Regions from separate parts of the Mycobacterium malmoense genome, predicted to be linked through region 3. Evidence: riboswitches for the same ligand, from Rfam matches in the RefSeq annotation. Region 3 holds a riboswitch; each other region holds the start of a gene.
What was found. Region 3 has a riboswitch for fluoride ahead of K3U93_RS00660 (universal stress protein). Riboswitches for the same ligand answer to the same signal wherever they lie in the genome.
Positions count from the first base shown of each region.

Region 1 (7,187 bases), 920 kb from region 3:
GGGCCTGAGCGTGAGCCTGGGAACGGTTGGCTCCCGGCATGAATTCGGTTGCCACTCCGCGGGTTTGGCGTGCTCGACGAACCGGTTCATCGCGGCGCGGTCGAAGGACGGGTGTTCGGCGTCCCGCGGGCCGAATGTCAACTCTTCGTCAACGCTAAATCACAATGCTTGCGATACGGCGTGGCTGGGCCGATAAAAGCCGGCCGGCGCGGCATTATGTCGCTCGTGCCTGACCTGAACCGTCGTGCGGTACTGCGTATGGGCGCCGGTGCCAGCGCTGCAGCCGCTGGCGTGTGGGCGCTGAGCGCGCTACTGGATCCGCTGGAGCCGTGGGCGGCGCCGCCGCAAGCTCCCGCGCCGTTCGAGCCGAAGGCGGGCAGCAGCCTGCCGACCAAGCTCACCGGCTCGTTCGTGTCCGCGGCCCGCGGTGGCGTCAAGACCAATTGGGTGATCGCGCTGCCGCCGGGATACACCCCCGAGAGCGGGCTGCTGCGCCCGGTGATCGCGCTGCACGGCAAGGACGGCAACGCGAACATGATGCTCGACTGCGGTGTCGAGGACGGGCTCGCCCGGCTGGTCAAAGAGGGCAAGCCGCCGTTCGCGGTGGTGGGCGTCGACGGCGGCAACACCTCCTACTGGCACCGGCGGGCGTCCGGCGCGGACTCCGGCGCGATGGTGCTCGAAGAGCTGCTGCCTATGCTGTCGTCAATGGGTATGGACACCTCGCGGGTGGGCCTTATGGGGTGGTCGATGGGCGGCTACGGGGCACTGCATTTGGGTGCCAAGCTGGGCCCGTCACGCACCGCGGGGATCTGCGCGATCAGCCCGGCGCTGTTCACCTCGTTCACCGGCAGCGCCCCCGGCGCGTTCGACAGCTATGACGACTGGGTGCAAAACAGCGTGCTGGGCGTCCCCGCGCTGTCACAGATTCCGTTGCGGGTGGACTGCGGCACCGGCGACCGCTTCTATTTCGCCACACGTCAATTCGTCAACCAGCTGAAAAAGCCACCGGCGGGCAGCTTCTCCGCGGGCGGGCACGACATGGACTATTGGCGGGCGCAGCTGCCCGGCGAGCTCGCCTGGATGGCGTCCTAGCCGGGGCAGATGAAGGTCCGGCGGCCCGACAACGACAGCCTCCCCCGCAAGCGGGTGGTGCCCCCGCCGCGACAAGCGGGTTTTCGCCCGGACATCGAGGGCTTGCGCGCCGTCGCCGTGATCGCCGTCGTGCTCTACCACGCGCGCATACCGGGCGTCACCGGCGGCTACATCGGCGTCGACGTCTTCTTCGTCATCTCCGGCTTCCTCATCACCGGGCTGCTCTGGCGCGAGGTCACGACGACCGATGCCGTTCGGCTCGGCCGCTTCTACGGCGCCCGCGCCCGCCGCCTGCTGCCGGCCGCGGCCGCCGTCGGCGTCGCCACCGCGATCGGGGCGGCCGTGGTGCTGCCGCCGTTGCAGGCGCGAAGCGTCTTCACGGACGGCATCGCCAGTGCGGCGTATGTCGGCAACTACCGGTTCGCCATGCAGGGCACCGACTACCTGGCCTCCGACCTCCCGCCGTCGCCGTTCGAGCACTACTGGTCGCTGGGTGTCGAGGAGCAGTTCTATCTGATGTGGCCGGCGCTGATCATCGGTACCGCGTGGTTGGCGCGCCGCGTGCGCGGCGGCACCGCATCGCGGGCGACGCCGTATGCCGTCGTCCTCGGGTGCGTGGCGGCGGCGTCGCTGGCGGCGGCCGTGGTGTGGACCCGCACGTCGCCGCCCTGGGCGTTCTTCTCGCTGCCCACCCGCGCCTGGGAGCTGGCCGCGGGCGGTCTGGTGGCCCTGTCGATTCGCCAATGGCGCAGGCTGCCCCTGCTAGCCGCGGCGATCGCCGGATGGGGTGGTCTGGGCCTGATCGTGCTGACCTGCACCCAGCTGGGACCCGGCACCCCGTACCCCGGCACGGCGGCCCTGCTGCCCGTGCTGGGCACCGCCCTGATCATCGGCGCCGGGCGCGTCACCGGCGGCCTGGGGGCCGGTCGCGTGCTGTGCCGGCCCGCGGTGCGGGCGATCGGCCGGGTGTCGTACTCGTGGTACCTGTGGCACTGGCCGGTGCTGCTGCTGATGCCACCGCTGCTGGGCCTGCCCGCGGGCCTGCCGGGCCGGCTCGCCGCGGTCGTCGTCTCGGCCGGACTCGCGGTGCTCACGCTGCATCTGGTCGAAAATCCCGGCCGATTCGCGGCCGCCCTGCGCCGGTCGGCGAAGGCCAGCCTGGCCGTGGCCGGGGCCGCCAGCGCGGCCACCGCGTGCGCGTGCGTGCTGCTGCTGAACGTGGTACCGGCGCCGGCGGGGCACGGAACGGCCGCGCCCAAGGCCAACATCGTCGCGCTGCCCCCGGCGAACGCCCCCGCCGTCGGCCCGCAAGACGCGACGGTCCAGCAGGCGCGCGACGCGGTCGCGGGGTCCGCGGGCCTGCGTGCCGTGCCGTCCAACCTGGACCCGCCGCTTGCCGCGGCGCCCGCCGACAAGGCGGCGGTCTTCGTCAACGGCTGCGTGCGGTCGTGGCGCGATGTCGGCCAACCCGAGTGCGCGACGGGCGACACCGCCTCGCCGACGACGGTGGCCCTGGTCGGCGACTCGCACGCCGCGATGTGGCAGCCCGCGTTCCAGCAGCTCGCCGAGCAGCGGCATTGGCGGCTGGAGACGCTGGCCAAGGTGACCTGCCCGCTGCAGGAGCTGCGCATCACCAGCCCGTACCTGGGCCGGGAATACACCGAGTGCGAACAGTGGCGCGGCCAGATCATGGCCCGGTTGACGGCCGAACACCCGCGGCTGGTCGTGCTGGACATGAGCCGGCGCTACGGCGGGGATTTCGGCTTTGTGTCCTACGACCCGGCGTGGATCGGCACCCTGGCCGACACCGTGAAACGGTTGCGCGGCAACGGCGCGACCGTTCTGGTCCTCGGGCCGGCCCCGGATCCACACGGCTCCGTGCCCGCGTGCCTGTCGGCACACCTGGACGACGCCACCGCCTGCGCGCCTGCGCGCCCGGTCGCGGTCGACGACGGCGGCGTCGTCGCCGAGCGGGCGGCGACCACCGGCGGCGGCGGGCACTACGCCGACCTGACGGAGCTGTTCTGCACCCCGGACCGCTGCCCGGTGATCGTCGGCAACACCCTGGTGTTCCGCGACGACAACCACGTGACGACCGAATACGCGCGACTGCTGGCACCCGTGATCGGCGCGCTGGCGGACCGCGCCGTCGCGGGCGGGTGAAACCGTAATGAACTTCTGGTCGCGGACGATCGTCCTATCAGGGAAAGGTTTTTGGAGGTTGTGAGATGACTTCGCTGCTGCTGGTCTGCATCGCGGCGGCCGCGCCACTCGTCGGCGTCGGCCTGATGCACTTGCAAGCGCGCCTGGAGCGATGGGACTACGAGCGGCACGCGGAAGACTGAAGCGTCTGGCTCGAAAAACGTTCTGCGACTGAAACTTTGGCCTACTGGTGGTCTGCCTGACAGCTGGATGAGCGGCACACTCTCGCCCACCAAAGATCGCCGCACCGAAGGGTAAACACGATACGGGTCGGATCGTGGTGCGCCACGGCTGCGAGAACGTCGATCCGGCTCGGATTCCGCAACGCCAAACATCTTGTGCCGCAGAACCGGATATGAGCTATCGACGGCGGTTCGACCGCATGCTATCTTTGGCATTAGGCGATGAAGCACCGCCTTGAAAGGCCATCCCGGCTAATGGCTTCTACTCATACGCAGTAGAAAGTGGGTGGATGGTGATGCTCAGCATTGTGCTCTTGCTTCTCTTTTCCCGGTTTTATGCATGCTGGCCGCATTCGGGATGCCGTCGACGTCAGGTTGCTTGACCATGGCGATGACTCGCTCCAGCAATCGGGCTGACGATCAGATCGTAGATAATCCGCCCGCGCCCGGGAATCGCCGAAAATAACCGTCGCGATAGCCGATAGCCCAGCGCGCGGGTATCAGGCCACGCATTATCTCACGGGCCAATCACGGTCTTTATCGAAAGTGCTTACGCGACAGTACCTTTGACGAACTTCGATTTGGTAAAGGTGTCCGACCGAAATTCGGGTCGTTTGGCCAGCGTCAGCCACAGTTTTCGATCTGCCTTAAAGCGAAAGGGGAGGATCCATGTCTTTTGTGACCGCACAACCGGAAATGTTGTCAGCGGCGGCGTTCGACTTGCAGGCGATTGGGTCTGCGATGGCTGCTCAGAATGCGGCGATTGCGGCCCCGACCACGGGCGTGGTGCCCGCTGCCGCCGACGAGGTTTCAGCGCTTACCGCGCTGCAATTTGCCACTCACGGCGCGATGTATCAGGCGGTCGCTGCCGAGGCGGCGGTGCTGCACCAACTGTTGGTCACCACCTTGGCTACCAGTGCTGGATCGTATGCGGCCACCGAGGCCGCCAATGCCGTCACATTGAACTGACGTCCTCGGAGGGGATAGCGAGATGGACTTCGCGGTGTTACCGCCGGAAATCAATTCCGGCAGGATGTATGCAGGGCCCGGTTCGGGCCCGATGCTGGCCGCCGCGGCGGCTTGGGACGAGTTGGCCGCCGACTTGTATTCCAAGGCGGCATCTTGCGGATCGGTGATCTCGGGGCTGACCGGTGGGCCGTGGCTGGGGCCGGCGTCGGTGTCGATGACGGCGGCCGTTGGGCCTTATCTGGCGTGGATGATCACGGCGGCCGCGCAGGCCGAGCAGGCCGCCACCCAGGCCAAGACGGCGGCGGTGGCTTACGAGACCGCCTTCGCTGTGACGGTGCCTGTGCCGCTGATCGCGGCCAACCGCAGCCTGTTGATGGCGCTGGTTGCGACCAATTTCTTGGGGCAAAACATCCCGGCGATCATGGCGACCGAGGCGCACTACATGGAGATGTGGGCTCAAGACGTCGCCGCGATGATCGGTTATGCCGCCCACTCGGCGACCGCCGCGGCCTTGACGCCGTTTTCGGCGCCGACGTCAACGACCAATCCGGCGGGGTTGGCCGGTCAGGCGGCCGCGGTGGCCCACGCCGCCGCAGCCGGGGCGGGATCGGGCGTATCCCACGTCATGTCGGTGGGCCCACACCTGATGTCCGCGGTGCCACAAGCGCTGCAGGGTCTTGCCTCGTCGACGTCGTCGGCGTCGCCCTTGTCGGGGCTGTTGGGCCTGGCGAGTGGATCGGGCTCCTCGGCGTCGTCGTTGCCCTCGCTGACCTCGATTCCGTCGTACTTTGGCCCGCTCGCCTCGTTGGGGGGTATGAGCACGTCGACAACGAGCGCGACGATGTCGGCGAACTCGGTCAGCACCAACCTGAGGAACGCGGCAGCCAACCAGGAACGGCTCGTGCGTGAGGAGGCCCAGGGACTCATCCGCGGGGGCGCACCCGGAGATCTTGGCGGACTGCGCTCCGTGGGCCTCGGCGGTGCGATCGCCAATGCAAGCCTGGGCCAGTCGTCGTCGATTGGGGCGCTGTCGGTGCCCCAGCGCTGGGCCGCCGTCGCTCCAACGGCGATCCGCCCGCTCGCCGCGGCATTGCCGATAAGCAGTGTTAGCGCCGCCCCGCAGGCGTTGACGGGGTCCGCCGGTAACACGTTCAGCGACATGGCCCTTGCCGGCATGGCCGGCCGCGCCCTCGGCGGCGCGGCCGGTCTGGGCCACCGTGAAGGCGTCGGGGCCAGCACAGGCAAACCGCTCGAACCAGCGCAGACCTCACCGGGGGGCGCCGGAACGGGAATCGCCGCCGAGCTGCGCGAGCTCGCCGAACTCCGCGACCGGGGAATCCTGACCGACGAAGAGTTCGTCGAGCAAAAACAACGCGTCCTGGGTCGCTAATCACCGCTTCACACCATCAGGAGTGCCACAAGATGGCCATCAACTACCCGTTCGCCGACGGTGACGCCCACGGCGCCACCATCCGCGCAAGCCATAACCCACCGTCGCGAGGGGTGGGAATGTTGAGAACGCTAACGCTCGCCACGGCGCTCGCCGCAGCCGTTGCCCTGGCCGCACCCGCCCGCGCCGACGACCCTGAATTCCTGACGCGTCTGGAAAGAAGCCACGTCAGCTACGTCTCGCCATCCGACGCGCTCGCGTGGGGACGCTCCGTATGCGACCAATTACGCGACGGCCAACCACTTCCATCGGTGTTCTCCGCGCTTCAAAACGGTGGTGGCTTCACCAACCGCGATGCCGGGGCGATCATCGGGGCCGCGACCAGCGAGCTGTGCACCGACCAATATCAGACGGCGATGGATTGGGCCCGCGGCCAGCTGGGCTGAGCATGCGCGGCAAATGTCTTATCCGTGAAGGATTCTCGGGAGTTTACAGATAATCCACCGCTGCTGGCGTGCCTCGCAGTGGCCGCGTCAGTCGCTGGAGTTGGTTTGCCGAACCCGCGAGAGATCTGGAGCGATGGGATCATGAACGGAATGCAGACGACTGAAACGTCAGCACAGCCGGCCGCCCTACTCACCTAGACAACTGCGCGCGGATGAGCGGCGCGATCCGGTCCGCCAGATACTCGTGGCCCGCGTCGGTCGGGTGCACGCCATCCACCCCGATCAGGTCGGGCCTGCCGACGAACCATCCTTCGGCGATCGGGTCGACGAACGCCGCTCCCGCACCCCCGGCCGCGGCGTGCAGCACGTCGCGAATCTGCAGCATCGACTCGGGAACGGCGGCGGTTGGCCACGGCGGCCCGATCACCAAGAATTTCGCCGCCGGCGCCAGGCGGCGCGCCAAATCGAAGGCGCCGCGGGCCCTTTCGGCCACCAGCTCGGGATCGACGCCGTCGTCGTTGCGGGAGCCGAAGAACACCACCAGTGCGTCGTCGCGCTTGGCCGCCCTGGCGGTCAGATCCTCGAACACGCTGCCGTGGTCACCGCGCACGAAATAACCGGCCCTGCCCTCGGCCGCCACGTCGGCGGCGATCCGCACGCCTCGCGCGGCGAGGCTGTGCCAGGCAAGCGCGGTCCATGCCCTGGGGCCCAGGCCGCCCTCATCGGTGCCGGTGGTATAGGAGTCGCCGATCACCGCGACGTGGTTCAGCCGGGAATCCAGGGTCAGTGTGTCATAGGCCCGCACCCGGGCCGGGCATGGCGAATATTCACAGACGACGCCGGCCAGAAAAGTCAGGCTGATGACTAACGTGGCCAGCCGACTCACCGCTACCTCCCCTGGGA
Region 1 is NZ_CP080999.1:4,523,666-4,530,852, forward strand. Features, by position in the region: gene K3U93_RS20790 (alpha/beta hydrolase) at 217-1,095, shown strand; gene K3U93_RS20795 (acyltransferase family protein) at 1,105-3,258, shown strand; fluoride riboswitch at 3,689-3,751, shown strand; gene K3U93_RS20800 (PE family protein) at 4,149-4,448, shown strand; gene K3U93_RS20805 (PPE family protein, SVP subgroup) at 4,471-5,838, shown strand; gene K3U93_RS20810 (DUF732 domain-containing protein) at 5,871-6,284, shown strand; gene K3U93_RS20815 (Rv0518 family GDSL lipase) at 6,475-7,170, opposite strand.
Region 1: it holds a riboswitch for fluoride, as region 3 does, so the genes downstream of both, K3U93_RS20800 (PE family protein) here and K3U93_RS00660 (universal stress protein) in region 3, are expected to answer to the same signal.

Region 2 (7,187 bases), 1.4 Mb from region 3:
CAGCCGCAGGGCGAAGGCGACTGAGCGGGCCGGTGCCGCAAAAGCCCGGAGGGGCCCGGCCGCCCGTCTCGGCGTCCCTGCCGGAATTCCCCTGGGACACCCTGGCCGACGCGAAAACGCAGGCCGCGGCTCATCCGGACGGAATCGTCGACCTGTCCGTCGGCACCCCGGTCGATCCGGTCGCGCCACTGATCCGGGAGGCGCTGGCGGCGGCGAGTTCCGCGCCGGGATATCCCGCGACCGCCGGTACCGTGCGGCTGCGTGAGTCGGCGGTGGCCGCGCTGCGCCGGCGTTTCGGCATCACCGGGCTGACCGAGGCGGCGGTGTTGCCGGTGATCGGCAGCAAGGAGCTCATCGCCTGGCTGCCGACCCTGTTGGGCCTGGGGCCCGACGACGTGGTCGTCGTGCCGGAGCTGGCGTACCCGACGTATGACGTCGGGGCCCGGCTGGCCGGGGCGCGGGTGCTGCGCGCGGATTCGCTGACCCAGGTGGGGCCGCAATCCCCGGCGCTGGTGTACCTGAACTCGCCGAGCAACCCGACCGGGCGTGTCCTGGGCGTCGACCACCTGCGCAAGGTCGTCGGCTGGGCGCGTGACAGGGGCGCGATCATCGCGTCCGACGAGTGTTACCTGGGTTTGGCCTGGGACGCTCCAGCGCCCGTGTCGGTGCTGCATCCCGCGGTCTGCGACGGTGACCACACCGGCCTGCTCGCGATCCACTCGTTGTCGAAGAGCTCGTCGCTGGCCGGCTACCGGGCCGGCTTCGTCGCCGGGGATCCGGGCCTGGTCGCCGAGTTGTTGGCCGTGCGCAAGCACGCCGGGATGATGGTGCCGACGCCCGTGCAGGCCGCCATGGTGGCCGCCCTGGAGGACGACGCTCACGAGCGGCTGCAGCGGGCGAGCTACGAACGGCGGCGGGCCGCCCTGTTGCCGGCGCTGCGCTCGGCCGGTTTTGGCATTGACCATTCCGAGGCCGGCCTGTACCTGTGGGCCACCCGCGGCGAGCCGTGCCGGGACAGCGTCGCATGGCTGGCCGCCCGCGGCATCTTGGTGGCGCCCGGCGACTTCTACGGCCCGGGCGGTGACCGGCACGTGCGGGTTGCGCTGACCGCCACCGACGAGCGCATCGCCGCCGCGGTCCGACGGCTGACCTAGCCCGGCCGCGTGCCCTGGGGCGGGGCGAACGGCAGAATGCATCGGGAGGCGTCAGCCAAGCGCTTCCCAACCGTTCGACTCTCGGGTAAGGAAGGTGGTCGTGACAACTTCGGCGGGCAAGTTGCGCATCCCATTGTCGGTTGGGGACGTCGCCAAGCGCATTTTTCTGGGAAAGCCACTGATCACCGAGGACCTGACGTCGGAGAAGTTGTCGAATCGGGTTGCCCTTGGCGCACTTTCGCCCGACGCGATCTCGTCGACGGCCTACGGCCCGGAGCAGATCTTGATCGAACTGCTGCCGAACGCCGGGCTGGCCGCGTTCGTGTTGTTGCTGCCCGTCACCGGCGTCATCCTGCTGATCCTGGTGCTGGTCGCCGCGTCGTATCGGCAGGTCGTCATGGCCTACACGCGGGCGGGCGGCTCGTACATCGTGGCGCGGGAGAACTTCGGACCCCGGGTGGCGCAGATCGCCGCCGCGGCGCTGCTGATCGACTATGTGGTCACCGTCGCGGTGCAGTCGGCGGCCGGGACGGTCGCGGTGGTGTCGGCGATCCCCGCATTGGGTCACTACAGCCTGGAAATCACCATCGCCGCGGTGCTCCTGATCTGCTACTTGAACCTGCGCGGGCTGAGGGAAGCGGGCTGGCAGTTCGCGTTGGCGACGTACTCCTTCATCGTCATGATCGGCCTGACGATCGTGGTCGGTGTCATCCGCGAAGTGTTCGGTGACCTACCGGTTTACGATCCCGCGCACATGGCCGGGACGGTGCCCGTCCATCAGGGCAACGGCCTGGTCATGGGCGCGACGATCCTGGTGTTGCTGCGTTCGTTCGCCAACGGCGGGTCGTCGCTTACCGGGGTCGAGGCGATCTCCAATACGGTTGACGTCTTCCGGAAACCCCAGGGCCGCAACGCAAGTCGAGTGCTTACCGCCATGGCCGCCATCCTGGGCTTCCTGCTGGCCGGTGTTGCCTACCTGGCCTACGTCACCCACGCCACGCCTTATCTCACCGAATATCCGTCGGTTTTGTCGCAGGTGGGCCGCGCGGTCTTCGGCAACGGGGTAATTGGCGACATCTTCTACGTCCTGGTCCAGGCGGCGACCGCCGCCATCTTGTTCACCGGCGCCAACACCAGTTTCAACGGATTCCCGGCGCTGGCCAGTTTCGTCGCCGAAGACCGCTTCTTGCCGCGGCAGCTGACGAAACGCGGTCACCGCCTGGTGTTTTCAAACGGCATCATGACGCTCGCCGCGCTGTCGGTGGCGTTACTGCTGGTGACGGGCGGCTCGGTGAGCGCGCTGGTGCCGTTCTACGCGATCGGCGTGTTCACCGGATTTTCGATGGCCGGTTACGGGATGACCAAGCACCATCTGACTCATCGGGAACCGGGATGGCGACACCGGCTGGCGATCAACCTGTCCGCGGCGATCCTGTCGACGATCGTGGTGGGCATTTTCGCGGTGGCGAAATTCACCGAGGGCGCGTGGCTGGTCGTCGTCATCTTCCCGCTGTTGGTGTTCGCGCTGATGCGGCTCAACCGCGAATATCGCGCCGAGGCGGCCATTCTCGAGCTGTTCCGCACCGACCGCCCGGAGTTGGTCAAGTACGCCAGGCACCGGGTTTTCCTCTTCGTGAACTCGGTGGACCTGGCGGTGATCGAGGCGCTGCGGTATGGCAAGGGATTGCGGGCCGACGAGCTGACCGCGGTGCACTTCATGGTCGACGAGGCGTATGCCGCACAGCTGAGAAAGCGTTGGGATCACTTCGATCTCGGCATCCCGTTGCGGGTCGTGGACTGCCCGGACCGGCGCATCAACCGAGCCGCGCAGGTGCTGGTCGCGAAAACGCGCGACGAACATCCGGACACCAACGTGACGGTGCTGCTGCCGCGCCGAACGTTTGCGCCGCTGCTGGGGCGGCTGCTGCATGACCGGACCGCGGACAAGATCGCCCGGGCCGTCAGCCTCATGCCGGACGCCGCGGCGACGATCGTGCCCTACGACGTGGAATCCCGGGTCAGGGAGGCCTACCCCGATCGCTTCGAGCAGTGGGTTCAGCACGAAGTCGACAACCTCGAGGCCTGGGTCTCCCGGGGCGAAGACCAGAACGTCGAGGCCTACGAACACCCCGAGCGCCCGCCGTCGGTGATCATGGTGGCGGGCCTGATTTCCGGGCAGCGCGCCACCGTCGAGGGACGGGTCAATGAGGTCCAGGACGTCACCGAACGCGGGCGGACCGTCCGGCACGTCGTCGTCGGCGACAGCAGCGGCGAGATGACCGTCACCTTCCGTCCCGGTCACGGCGGCGCCGACATCCAGCCCGGCCAGCTGTTGCGGATCACCGGAAAGGCCCGCCAGGCCGGCAACCGGGCGATATCGATGATCGACCCGGCGTACCACGTGATCGAGGACCCCGCGAAGGCCGCCGAATCCGGAGAGCCCGGGCATATCAGCAAAACGTAGGGCCACGATCGGTCTGGTCGAGGCGCACGGCACCGGCACCCCGGTCGGCGATCCGAGCGAATACGCGAGCCTGGCCGCGATGTACGGAACCGAGGGCCGACACCGTGTTTCTCAGAAGTGTTTCTCAGAACGCCGGGAACGGGCGTCAGTGACCGTTGGCGCGAAATCGTTCGAAGGATCGCGTGACTTCGGCTTCTGCCGCTTCCCGATTGCCCCAGTCGGCGGCCTTGACGAACTTGCCCGGCTCTAAGTCCTTGTAGTGCACGAAGAAGTGCTCGATGGGATCCAGGACAAACGACGGCACGTCGCCGACGTCGGTGATGTGGTCCCATCGTGGATCGCCGGCCGGCACGCACAGCACCTTGTTGTCGCCGCCGGCCTCGTCGACCATCTGGAACATGCCCACCGGGCGGGCGGCGAGCACAACACCGGGAAAGACCGGCTCGGGCAGCAAGACAAGAGCATCGAGGGGGTCGCCGTCGTCGCCGAGGCTGTCTTCGATGAAGCCGTAATCCGCCGGATACCCCATCGAGGTGTACAGGTAGCGGTCGAGTCGGATGCGGCCGGTGTCGTGGTCGCTCTGGTATTTGTTGCGCTCTCCCTTGGGGATTTCGATGGTCACGTCGAATTCCATGTGACTACTCCTTTATTGTCGGCGGTCCGAATTCGGTCTTTGCGTGGATTGTGTGCGGGTGGGCGAGGCGGGGGCTCGCGGCCGGCTCGCGAGGCCCGCGGTGGACGCGCCACCCGATTTTCCGCGTACCTTTCGGGCGCGGCATTATATCAGCTTTCATATCGATGGCAAGGATTGCCAGGCAACACCCAGGCGTCTGACCGGGTTAACGCAGTAAACTGCATCGTATCTGTGCGCGCGGCAGCGACGGCGGAGCGCAACTCAACCGGAGGGTGCAGGCCAATGTTGGCGCGCTTCACCTACGACTCCTATGTTCGCAGGGGCCATCAGCCGTATTGGCGGTTCAGGGCGGGCTCCATCGCCGCTGTCAGTTAAGCAACGGAAATCGGCTTTGGTCAAGCGCGGCGAGGCCATCCCGTTGGACTGTGACGGCGCACCGCCTCGGGTGACCGCCGCAAGCCTCGATCGATACCTTGCCCCAATACCGTTGTTCGGCAATAACTTTGGGCCACCGATGGCGCGGCCGTCGCGTTGTCGAAACGCACTGCCGGTTGTGATCGACACCACCCGTGGCCTTCGGACGCGCTCGGAACCGCCCTCGGCGCCCGACGTTTTTCAAACCGATACGTGCCGTTGGCGGCACCACCGCCGAGCCATTACGTGCCCCGGCAATCGCTCGGCCGGCACCCGGCCGGGCTGCCCGCTTCGCCGCGGTTATAAGGCGAACGCGTCTGGATGTAATGTTCCAATCAGCTGGAAATCTCCTGTGCATCGGCCATGGCCGGTTGTTCGTTCATCACAAGTCAGCTTGACTGTCAAGCAATAAGATCACGAAAGTTTTAAAGGTGCGTCGCCGGCTCGACGGCGCACAATGGCGGTGGGGCTCGCCATAACCGCGCGTCAAGCATCGACGGCCAACAGTCCCTGCGGAACAGACCATTGCCCGGCTGACCAATTGCGGAGCCGGGTGTGACGCAGGAGGACCGTAAGTGGCCGTTCAATCTTTGTCGATACCTACGATCAAGGTCCCGCCTGCGCCCGTGCGGCGTCGTCGACTCCGGCCGCGGGCTGGCGGGTGCTTCCGTGCTCCCGGTTTGGATCGGCGGCCGGCATTCAGGACGTGAAACACCAAACACTTCAGTCTCTTTCGACCGGCTGTCGATGAACCATGAATGAGCCCAATCAAAGTCGACCCGCCACATATTTCGGCGGTTTGATGGTCGCCCCAACATCGTCCGTGAAAGGTAAATGACGCATGGCGCGTTCGCGCATCACCGACTGGAATCCAGAAGACGTCGTGGCCTGGCACAACGGCAACGACGCCATCGCCCGTCGCAACCTGGTGTGGCTGGTTGTGAACGTGCACATCTCTTTCTCGGTCTGGTACCTCTGGTCGGTCATGGTGCTGTTCATGCCGCAGTCCGTTTATGGTTTTTCGACCGGCGACAAGCTGCTGGTGGGCGCCACCGCGTCTCTGGTCGGTGCGCTCGTGCGCATCCCGTATTCGATGGCCGCCAACTGGTTCGGGGGCCGCAACTGGACAACGTTCTCGTCGTTGGTGCTGCTGATCCCCACCGTCGGGGCCATCGTGTTGTTGGCCCATCCCGGGTTGCCCCTGTGGCCGTATCTGGTGTGCGCCGCGTTAACCGGGTTGGGCGGCGGCAACTATTCGGCGTCGCTGGCCAAGGTCGACGGCTTATATCCGCAGCGGCTCAAGGGCTTTGCGCTGGGTCTGACCGGCGGGCTGGCCAACCTCGGGTCGGCGGCGATCCAGGCGGTCGGGCTGGTGGTGCTGGCGACCGCGGGACACGAGGCGCCGTACTGGGTATGCGCGATCTACTTGGTGCTGCTGACCCTCGGCGGTGTTGGTGCGGCACTGTGCATGGATAACATCGTCGCGCATCGCACCGGCATTTCACTGGGCAACTTGCGATCCATTCTCTCGGTGCCCGACGCGTGGGGAATCTCGTTTCTCTACCTGTGCGCCTCCGGCTCGTTCCTCGGTTTCGCGTTCGCGTTCGGCCAGGTGCTCCAGCACAACTTCGTGGCCGGCGGGGAAAGCTACGGGCAGGCGTCGCTGCACGCCGCCGAGATCGCCTTCATTGGGCCGCTGGTGGGATCGCTGGCGCGGATAGTCGGCGGCAAGTTCAGCGACCGCTTCGGCGGCGGCCATGTCACCCTGAGCGTTTTCGCGGCCGCAATCGTGGCGGGGGGATTGCTGGTCGGCGTCAGCATCCATGACGATCTGACCCGCGACCGCGGTGGCCCCGTGACGGCATTTACGATGGTCGGCTACATCGTCGGCTTCATTGCGCTGTTCATCTTTACCGGCGCCGGCAAGGGGGCCGTGTACAAGCTGATCCCTTCGATCTTCGAGGTGCGCAGCCGCGCAATGAATCTCAGCGAAGCCGACCGCCACCACTGGGCCCGTGTCAGGTCGGCGGCTTTGATCGGATTCGCCGGTGCGTTCGGCGCACTGGGCGGCGTGGGGATCAACTTGGCCCTGCGGCAGTCCTATTCCAGCACCGGTACCGAGACGCCGGCATTCTGGATTTTCCTCGCGTGTTACATCGCCGCCGCGCTGCTGGCCTGGGCGCGCTATGTGCGGCAGGGGCCGGGTGCACCGATACCGACGTTGCGGCCGCAAACCTCGGACGAGGCGGTCGACCCCGTGAGCGCGTCGGGCGGCCGGGCGGCGACGGATTTCTGAGCCGACCGACGCAATTCAAGTCGACAAGCCGAGAATGGGGATCAGCAGGATTATGAAAGACAGCACGAGCGAACTAGCGAGGAACACCTCTCCCGTCCAATACCTCGAGGAGGTGACCGCCACGGCGGTCGAAGCCGGAAAGCTCATTCTCAAGCATCGGCGGCACGCCCATATCGTTAGGGACAAAGGCGATCACGGTAAGGACACATCGCCGGTCACGGCCGC
Region 2 is NZ_CP080999.1:4,029,540-4,036,726, reverse strand. Features, by position in the region: gene fdxA (ferredoxin) at 1-24, shown strand, start outside; gene dapC (succinyldiaminopimelate transaminase) at 33-1,154, shown strand; gene K3U93_RS18420 (APC family permease) at 1,255-3,618, shown strand; partial or broken gene K3U93_RS25735 (hypothetical protein) at 3,620-3,715, shown strand; gene K3U93_RS18410 (inorganic diphosphatase) at 3,764-4,252, opposite strand; fluoride riboswitch at 4,563-4,624, opposite strand; gene K3U93_RS18405 (MFS transporter) at 5,508-6,962, shown strand; gene cysQ (3'(2'),5'-bisphosphate nucleotidase CysQ) at 7,075-7,187, shown strand, end outside.
Region 2: it holds a riboswitch for fluoride, as region 3 does, so the genes downstream of both, K3U93_RS18410 (inorganic diphosphatase) here and K3U93_RS00660 (universal stress protein) in region 3, are expected to answer to the same signal.

Region 3 (7,187 bases):
CGGACCCAGCGCCCCATGCGAGGCGGCCAGCGTCGCATCGAGACGCCCGGTGCCGCGGAGCCGGTCGAGAAACGACGCGTCCACCATCAGGGCATCGCGGTCGTGGCGGATTCGGCGTACGATCGCCGCCAATCGTGCCGAAACTTCGGCCGGTTCTAACCGCGGTTGGGCGCCGATTCCTCCGACACGCACGACTGACCGACCAAATCGGTTGCCGCACAGCGCAGATGTCAATCGCATAATGCTCTCTTTGTGCCAGCCGAACCGCGCGAGAGGGACGGCAATCCCGGCGGAGTCGCACAGCCGCGTCACCACGTCGAGGTGGTTGGCGATGCGCTCCAGTTCGGCGTGGATCACCCGAACCAGTCGCGCCCGCCGCGGCGGAGTCGCGCCGGTGAGATTCTCTACGGCATGGGCGAAGGCCAGGGCATGCGCCACCGACGCGATCCCTTCCACGCGTTCCGCGACCAGTATCCCGTCGGCGACGGGCAATGTCTCGAACCGTTTGGCAATCCCGCGGTGCTTGTAGTGCGGCCGGATGTTGAGGTGGGGTATGTCCTCGCCGGGGGTTTCGATGAGGAATTCGATGGATTCATACACTCCGGACCGCACCGGACCAAGCGGCAAGGTGAACACGCCGCCGCCGCCGACATCCACCGGGCCACGCGGTTCGGTGGCGCTGGAGTGGACGTGGCGATCGAGCGCAGCGCGGTCAACGTACCCGGGCCGCGGTGAAGGTTGTCCGGGTTGGCGGGCCAACAGCAGCGGCTCGAGCCTGGGGTGCCCGATCGGGACCACGCCGGACAGGTCGTGTAGAGCTCGCTCATACCAAAATGCCGATGGCACTTCGGGTGTCAGCGATGGGTAGGACATCGAGCCGTCGGCGTCCGGTGTCAATCGCGTTCGAAGGCAGCTGACCCAGGAACCGCCAACCAGGAGGGCGTGCAGTTGGGCCGTTTTCGCATCATGGGAGGCATACACGCCGGCGAAGCGATCGCCGGCGCCGACGTGTTCGACCACTTGCGCGCGCCACCGCGCCAGCGGCAGGTCAATGAGATCGGTCGTGGTAGCGGAGGTCATTGTGCACCGGTCGCGAGTTCGGTGGCGCCGTGGTTGAGCAGGCTGACCAGATCCGACGGTGGCGCAAGCCCCAGAATCAGCAACACCACTACCCCTGCGACGACGGGTGTCACCATCCAGCGGCTGGGTTCACCGGGAATCTGGGAGGGCTCGGTGGTGGTCGGGTCGATCCGGCTGGGGCGGAAGAGGATTCGGGTGGTTGCAAGAGTCAGGCCGAGAAACGCCAGGGTGACCAGGCAGACGAGGGCCGCTGCGGCGGCATTGCGGGGATGGGCAAATCCGCCGGCGACGATCTGGAATTCGCTGCGAAACAGGCCGAACGGCGGCATGGCCGATAACGCCAGAACGGCGATCAAAAACAGCGGACCCGACCAGGGTAGGACCCCGATGCCGTCGGCCATTCGGCCTAGTTCCTTGGTGCCGAACTTGCGCACCAGCACGCCCGCGCCCATGAACGCGTTGCCCTTCGCGGCGGCGTGGGCCAGGACGTGCAGCAGCACGCCGGACAGGGCGATCGGCGCACCGAAGCTCATGCCGATCGCCAGTATGCCCATGTGCTCGACGCTCGAATACGCAAGCAGCCGTTTGATATCCCGCTGCTCGAGCAGATACAGCGCAGCCAAGAGCAACGACAGCACGCCGAAGACCAACAGCACCATCTGAGGGAAGCGCGGCCCCAACGTGGCGAGGGTGATCTGGTAATAGCGCAGGATCGCGTAAAAGCTCACCGCCAGCAGCGACCCCGACAGCAGCGCCGACACCGGAGTGGGCGCCTCGGCGTGTGCGTCGGGCAGCCAGGTGTGCACCGGAAAAAAACCGACCTTGGTGCCATACCCCACCACCGCGAGCACGAAAGCCAATCGCACCGGAGTCTGCGGCAATTGGTGGGCCGCACTGATCAGCGGATCGAATGCCAAGTCATAAGACTGCCCCAACACCTGTGCGCCCGCGTAGTACATAAAGATGGTTGCGAGCAGGCCAATCCCGAGCCCGGACGACGCAATCAGCACGTACTTCCATGCCGCCTCGGTCGCGCCCTCGGTGTTGTCCAACGCGACCAGCAGCGCCGAAATGACCGTCGTGATTTCGACGGCGATCCACAACAGCGCCAGACCGTTGACCAACGGCGCACAAATCATCGACCACGCAAATGCGTTGAAGCCAACGTAGAACCGGGCGCTGTGGCGGGCGAACGAGGCTTGCTGCTCGGCCGTTCCCGCACGCACCGCGCGCTCCTCGTCGGCGAGGTAGCCGACGGAATAGATACCGACGGTGGCGTACAGGAAACAGGTGCCGAGCAGAAAGATCAACGACAACGAATCGGCCCTCAAGTACCGCAGCGCGGTGACGGTGTGGTCGATACCGGCCGGCACCAGCGCGGCGGCCAGCACAAACGCAACGACACCGCTCAGCGCGGTCACCGCCGCAGCAACCCGATGCGGGGCGCGGAGGCACACCAGCGTGGTGCCCAGCGGCATGACGACCAATACCACCATCAATACGGACATGGGCTATCCCCGCAGCCGGTCAAGTGTCTGGGTGGACAGTGACTGTGTTCGTCGGTGATGGGTGCGCATCAACACCCCGAAAACCACCACCGCGACCAACAGATCGAATAAGAACGCGACCTCGAGGATGAGCGGCATCCCGGCGGCGACCACGAGGCTGGCCAGCGAGACCCCGTTTTCCAGTGAGAAGAACCCGATTGCCTGGCTGACGACGTCGCGCCGGACGATCATCAGGATGAAGGCCACCAAGATCACGGCCACCGACAGGCTCAGCGCGGCCGTGGGCAGCACGCGGGAATGGATGCCGAGCACACCGACGGCGAAAAACCCGAACGCCGCCACGGCGATGGAGATCAGTACCTCGTTCGCCACCCCAAGCGCGCCGCTGCCGGCGATCTCTTCGTTCGCCTCGCGCAGCAGGCCCACCACCAAAAGGGGCACGATGATTACCTTCAGCAGTAGCGAAAGAACCGCCAGCGCATACAGTTCGGGGACGTCGCGCCCGAATGCGACGACGGCGGCCAATACGCTGACGGCCAGCGACTGCCCGGCGTATAGGCGCACTTGCCCACGCAGCAGCGCGGCGCGCAGCATTCCGAACTCCAGCAGCAGCACGATCAGCGCCACCGTGTTTGCGATGCCTTCGTATACGGTCGGAACGGACTCAGTGGTCGCCAGAACGATCATCAGCCGCCTCCCAAGTACAGGGTGAATACTGCCAGGATCGCCAACAGCAAGGCGGCCGAGACGAATTCGGTGATTTTGAACAGTCGCAGCTTGGCGTAGCTGTTGTCGATGACGGCGACGATACAACCCAGCAGCGCGGCCTTACCCAATAGCGCGAGGATCGCCAATCCGACCGCGGTGACGTCGGTAGTTGACGCCATCCCCCACGGGGCAACGAAGACATTGAGCCAGATCACATACAGAACGAATTGCTTGGCCGCGGCGCCCCAATGCAGAAGGGCTAGATCCGGTCCGGAATGCTCGAACGGGCGTCCCGTTTCGATCATCCCAAATTCTGTTGTGCCGGTGTGCGTTTCGACCGGTATGCGTGCGGTCTCGTACAAGATCACCAGGAACAGCGCTGCGGAGGCCAACAGGTGGGCGGGACGCACGATCTGGTCGGGGCCGCTGCGCACGGTGGCTCCCAGGACATACGGCAGGTCGGTCGTCGTGATCAACGCCACCGTGAACACCACGAGCAGCACCACCGGCTCGGTGATGGCCGCGAACGTCTTGGCACGACTGGACGCCAACTGCGCGTAGGCGTCGCCGGTTTCGGCGGCGGCGGCCGCCACCAGGAAGCTGGCGAATGCCAGAATCAGGCCACCGCCTTGGATGTCGCCCATGTAGCCGAGAGGCAACGCGTAACTGGTGAGCACGGGGATCAGCATCGGAACGGTGAGGTAACAGGCGAAGGATGCCAGCGGTGCCAGCCGGAAAAACGGACCCGCGCCGTGCGGTGCCAGCGTCTCCTTCCCGAAGAGTTTTAGGAGGTCGAAATACGGCTGCAGGATCCGCGGCCCGCGACGACCTTGAAGACGCGCCTCGAACCAGGCGATGAAGCCGCTGACTCCCGGCGCCCCACCGGCGACGGTGATCACCTGCAACCCCTGGATGACCGGCAATGGCAGTGTTGTCATCAGATAATCGACCCCGGGCGCCACAAGTTGCCCAGATAACGGGCGTGTTTACCGTCCCCTCGCGATAGCTCGCGGAGGAAACCGCCGATGGGCGGATGCAGCGCCACGTCCTTCATGTCTTCCCAAGGCACCCACATTGGCCACCGCCCCGGCTCACCCGTTATCTCTGCTCCAGAATCGAACTTGTCTGCGAGGAAGACCAATTCGACGATCCGTCGACGAGTTGTGGGGTCGTTGACCTCCAGGACGAGAGCGCAGCCACCGGGTTGGACATCCAGGCCGGTCTCTTCGCGAGCCTCCCGCCGCACGCATGAGCCCATACTCTCGTGCGGACGGGGACGACCGCCAGGCAGCACCCAGTCTCCCAGATCGCGCTGCAACAGCAGCACCGCATCCCTGCGGACGATCGCTACAGCGCAACGCAATTCGACCAACGAGTCATCTACCGATCTCATCACGGCGCCGCCGAGAGCACCGGGCTGGCACGACAAAGGACACAAACCACCTGCGACTCCTTGCGTTCGCAGGTGCCATCAGCCTTACGGCGGTTCGAAAGTGTGCTTCCCGGCGGGCGCCATCGCCGATGCCAGTTAACCAACGGCGATTCGCTTGGTCAAGTCGGAAGACGCTGGTCGGGCGGGGTCTCTGGTGCTGAGCCGATGAACGCCCAGCTCCGCCAGATTGACCACCACCATGTTGTTGTCGATCGGACCGCCGTTTTTGCCCAAACCGTCCACCACAGTGCGATATCCGTCACCGCAGAGTACGGATTGGTAGCGGTGGTGAAAGTGCCCGTGCCACAGCCGGGCTGGACGAACCGCATCGACGACGGACCGCAACCGTGCCCGGTAAAGCTCGGAACGCCGCAGCTCTCGTGCCGGGAACCCGAACCGGTCGCGGGCGGCGCCCGGAACCGTGATGCCGGCCGGACAGTCGTGGCAGAACATCACGTCCGCGGGTCCATCGGCCGCGGCGTCACGAGCTTGCTGCGACGTGAGCCACTCCTGGGGCCACCACGACTGTCCGGGCTTGCGCAGAAAGCGGTCGATGGAATAGGCGCCACCGAGGGCCAAGCAACTGGTCTGCGCCCACTGCCATCGAAATCCTCGCGGCAAGTGGACGATGCGCTCGCGCAGGTACCGCAAGCCGTCGGCATCGACGGGCCAGCTTAACAACCGATCGAAGTTCTCGTGGTTACCGTCGACGAAAGCTAAGACGATGCCGCAGCGGTCAAGCGCATCATCGAGCGAATCCAGATAGTCGTCGGTGAAGTTGTAGCCGAAGTCACCCAGGTGAATCAGCACCGTCGCATCACGCTTGGCGGCATGTTCGATCGCGGCGACGCCGTATTTGGTGTCGGCATGCCAGTCGCCCGCGATCGCAATACGGGACGGTGGGGAAAGCACCGAGTGCGCCAGCAGTTGGCCAGGGGACGGCAGGCGCGATGGCAGTTGTACTCGATTCATAGTCGCCTCCTGGGTCGATTTCCGATTGGCGACGTGCCTCGCTGGCACGCCGCACAACCGGAGCTGATCAGTTCCCAGGGACCGTTGGCAACCGCCGGGCAATCCCTTGATTGCAGGATGCGGGCCCCACCGCCTGTTTTCGGTCCAGGCTACGCGGCTTTTTCAGGCCGGGTCAATCGCGTTGACGCTGGTCCCCACCCGGGCCGAGCGGCTAGCCTGTACCGAGGCGATGGATCTCCGCCTGGGCAGCCCGCCCGAACCGCCGGCCCGGCTGATGGCTCCTGTGTTACCTGGCAAGCTGTGGGCAAGGAGTCCGCCATGGCATTGGTCGTCGGATACGACCGCCACCCGGCCAGCCGGGCGGCGGTGCTCTTTGCCGCTGAACTCGCCGGCGCCCTGAATGTGCCTGTCCATGTCGTCCACGTGGTGGACATGGCAGATAGCCCCATCTCCGGCACCTCGACCGAGTCGGCCGAAGCTGCCAAGAAAAGGCTCGACGCCGAGCGCCAGCATGTTGGGGAAGCCCTCGATGCCGCCCATGTGCCGTGGACCTATCACCTTCTGAACGGCGATCCGGTTAAGGCGCTTCTCAAGACCGCGGATGACTGCTCCGCGACCCTGATCGTGGTCGGCCGGCCGCAGCACGGAATCGTTCCGGCCCTGAGCCACATTGTGACCGGCACCGTGGCGCGAAACCTGTTGCGCCACAGCACACGCCCGGTTGCGGTGGTGCCCGAGTTCGCGGACAGCCTGTGAACGCGGGCAGCGTGAGTCGGGTCTATTTGGCCCGGCACGGCCGCACCGCGCTCAACGCCGAGGGGCGTCTGCGCGGGCTCAGCGACCCGCCGCTGGATGAGGTCGGCATCGCCGAAGTCTCCCGGCTCGCCGGTGCGCTGGCCGCCCGACATCCCACCGCGGTGGTCTCCAGCCCGCTGCAGCGGGCGGTGGCGACCGCGCAGGCAATCGGCGCTGCCGCCGGCGTTCCGGTCACGATTGATGCCCGGCTCAACGACCGCGACTATGGGCCCATGACCGGCCTTCGTCGCGATGATGTCGAACATCGTTACGGCAGTGTCGATTCCGCACCTGGCGTGGAAAGCCGAGCGGCGGTCGCCGAGCGGGCACGACGAGCGTTCTTCGAGCTCGTGGACGAACTCGGGCCGGGACCCGTCGTCCTGGTGTCACACGATGCGTTCAACACCACCTTGCTGGAGCAGCTGGATCCCTCGCTGGACCACATCGGCCAGCGGACGGCGTGCTGGAACCAGCTCAGCCTGGTCGATGGAGTCTGGCGGGTGGACTCCTATGACGTTGTGGCCGACTGACTCTCGTCTGTGCGGTCTCTGCGGTTCAGGTAGGCCATGAGAACGTCTTCCGCGCGGTGATACTGCAGCGAATCCACCCACAGGCGGTGGATCGGAGAATGCGCACGCCGGCCGAATTGGCCGCCCGGAGTCGCCACGTAGCCGCCGACGTCGGCGTCGGCA
Region 3 is NZ_CP080999.1:128,510-135,696, forward strand. Features, by position in the region: gene K3U93_RS00630 (hydrogenase large subunit) at 1-1,080, opposite strand, end outside; gene K3U93_RS00635 (proton-conducting transporter transmembrane domain-containing protein) at 1,077-2,588, opposite strand; gene K3U93_RS00640 (hydrogenase) at 2,592-3,275, opposite strand; gene K3U93_RS00645 (respiratory chain complex I subunit 1 family protein) at 3,275-4,234, opposite strand; gene K3U93_RS00650 (NUDIX hydrolase) at 4,234-4,689, opposite strand; fluoride riboswitch at 4,752-4,825, opposite strand; gene K3U93_RS00655 (metallophosphoesterase family protein) at 4,825-5,700, opposite strand; fluoride riboswitch at 5,917-5,991, shown strand; gene K3U93_RS00660 (universal stress protein) at 6,019-6,456, shown strand; gene K3U93_RS00665 (histidine phosphatase family protein) at 6,468-7,025, shown strand; gene K3U93_RS00670 (hypothetical protein) at 7,004-7,187, opposite strand, start outside.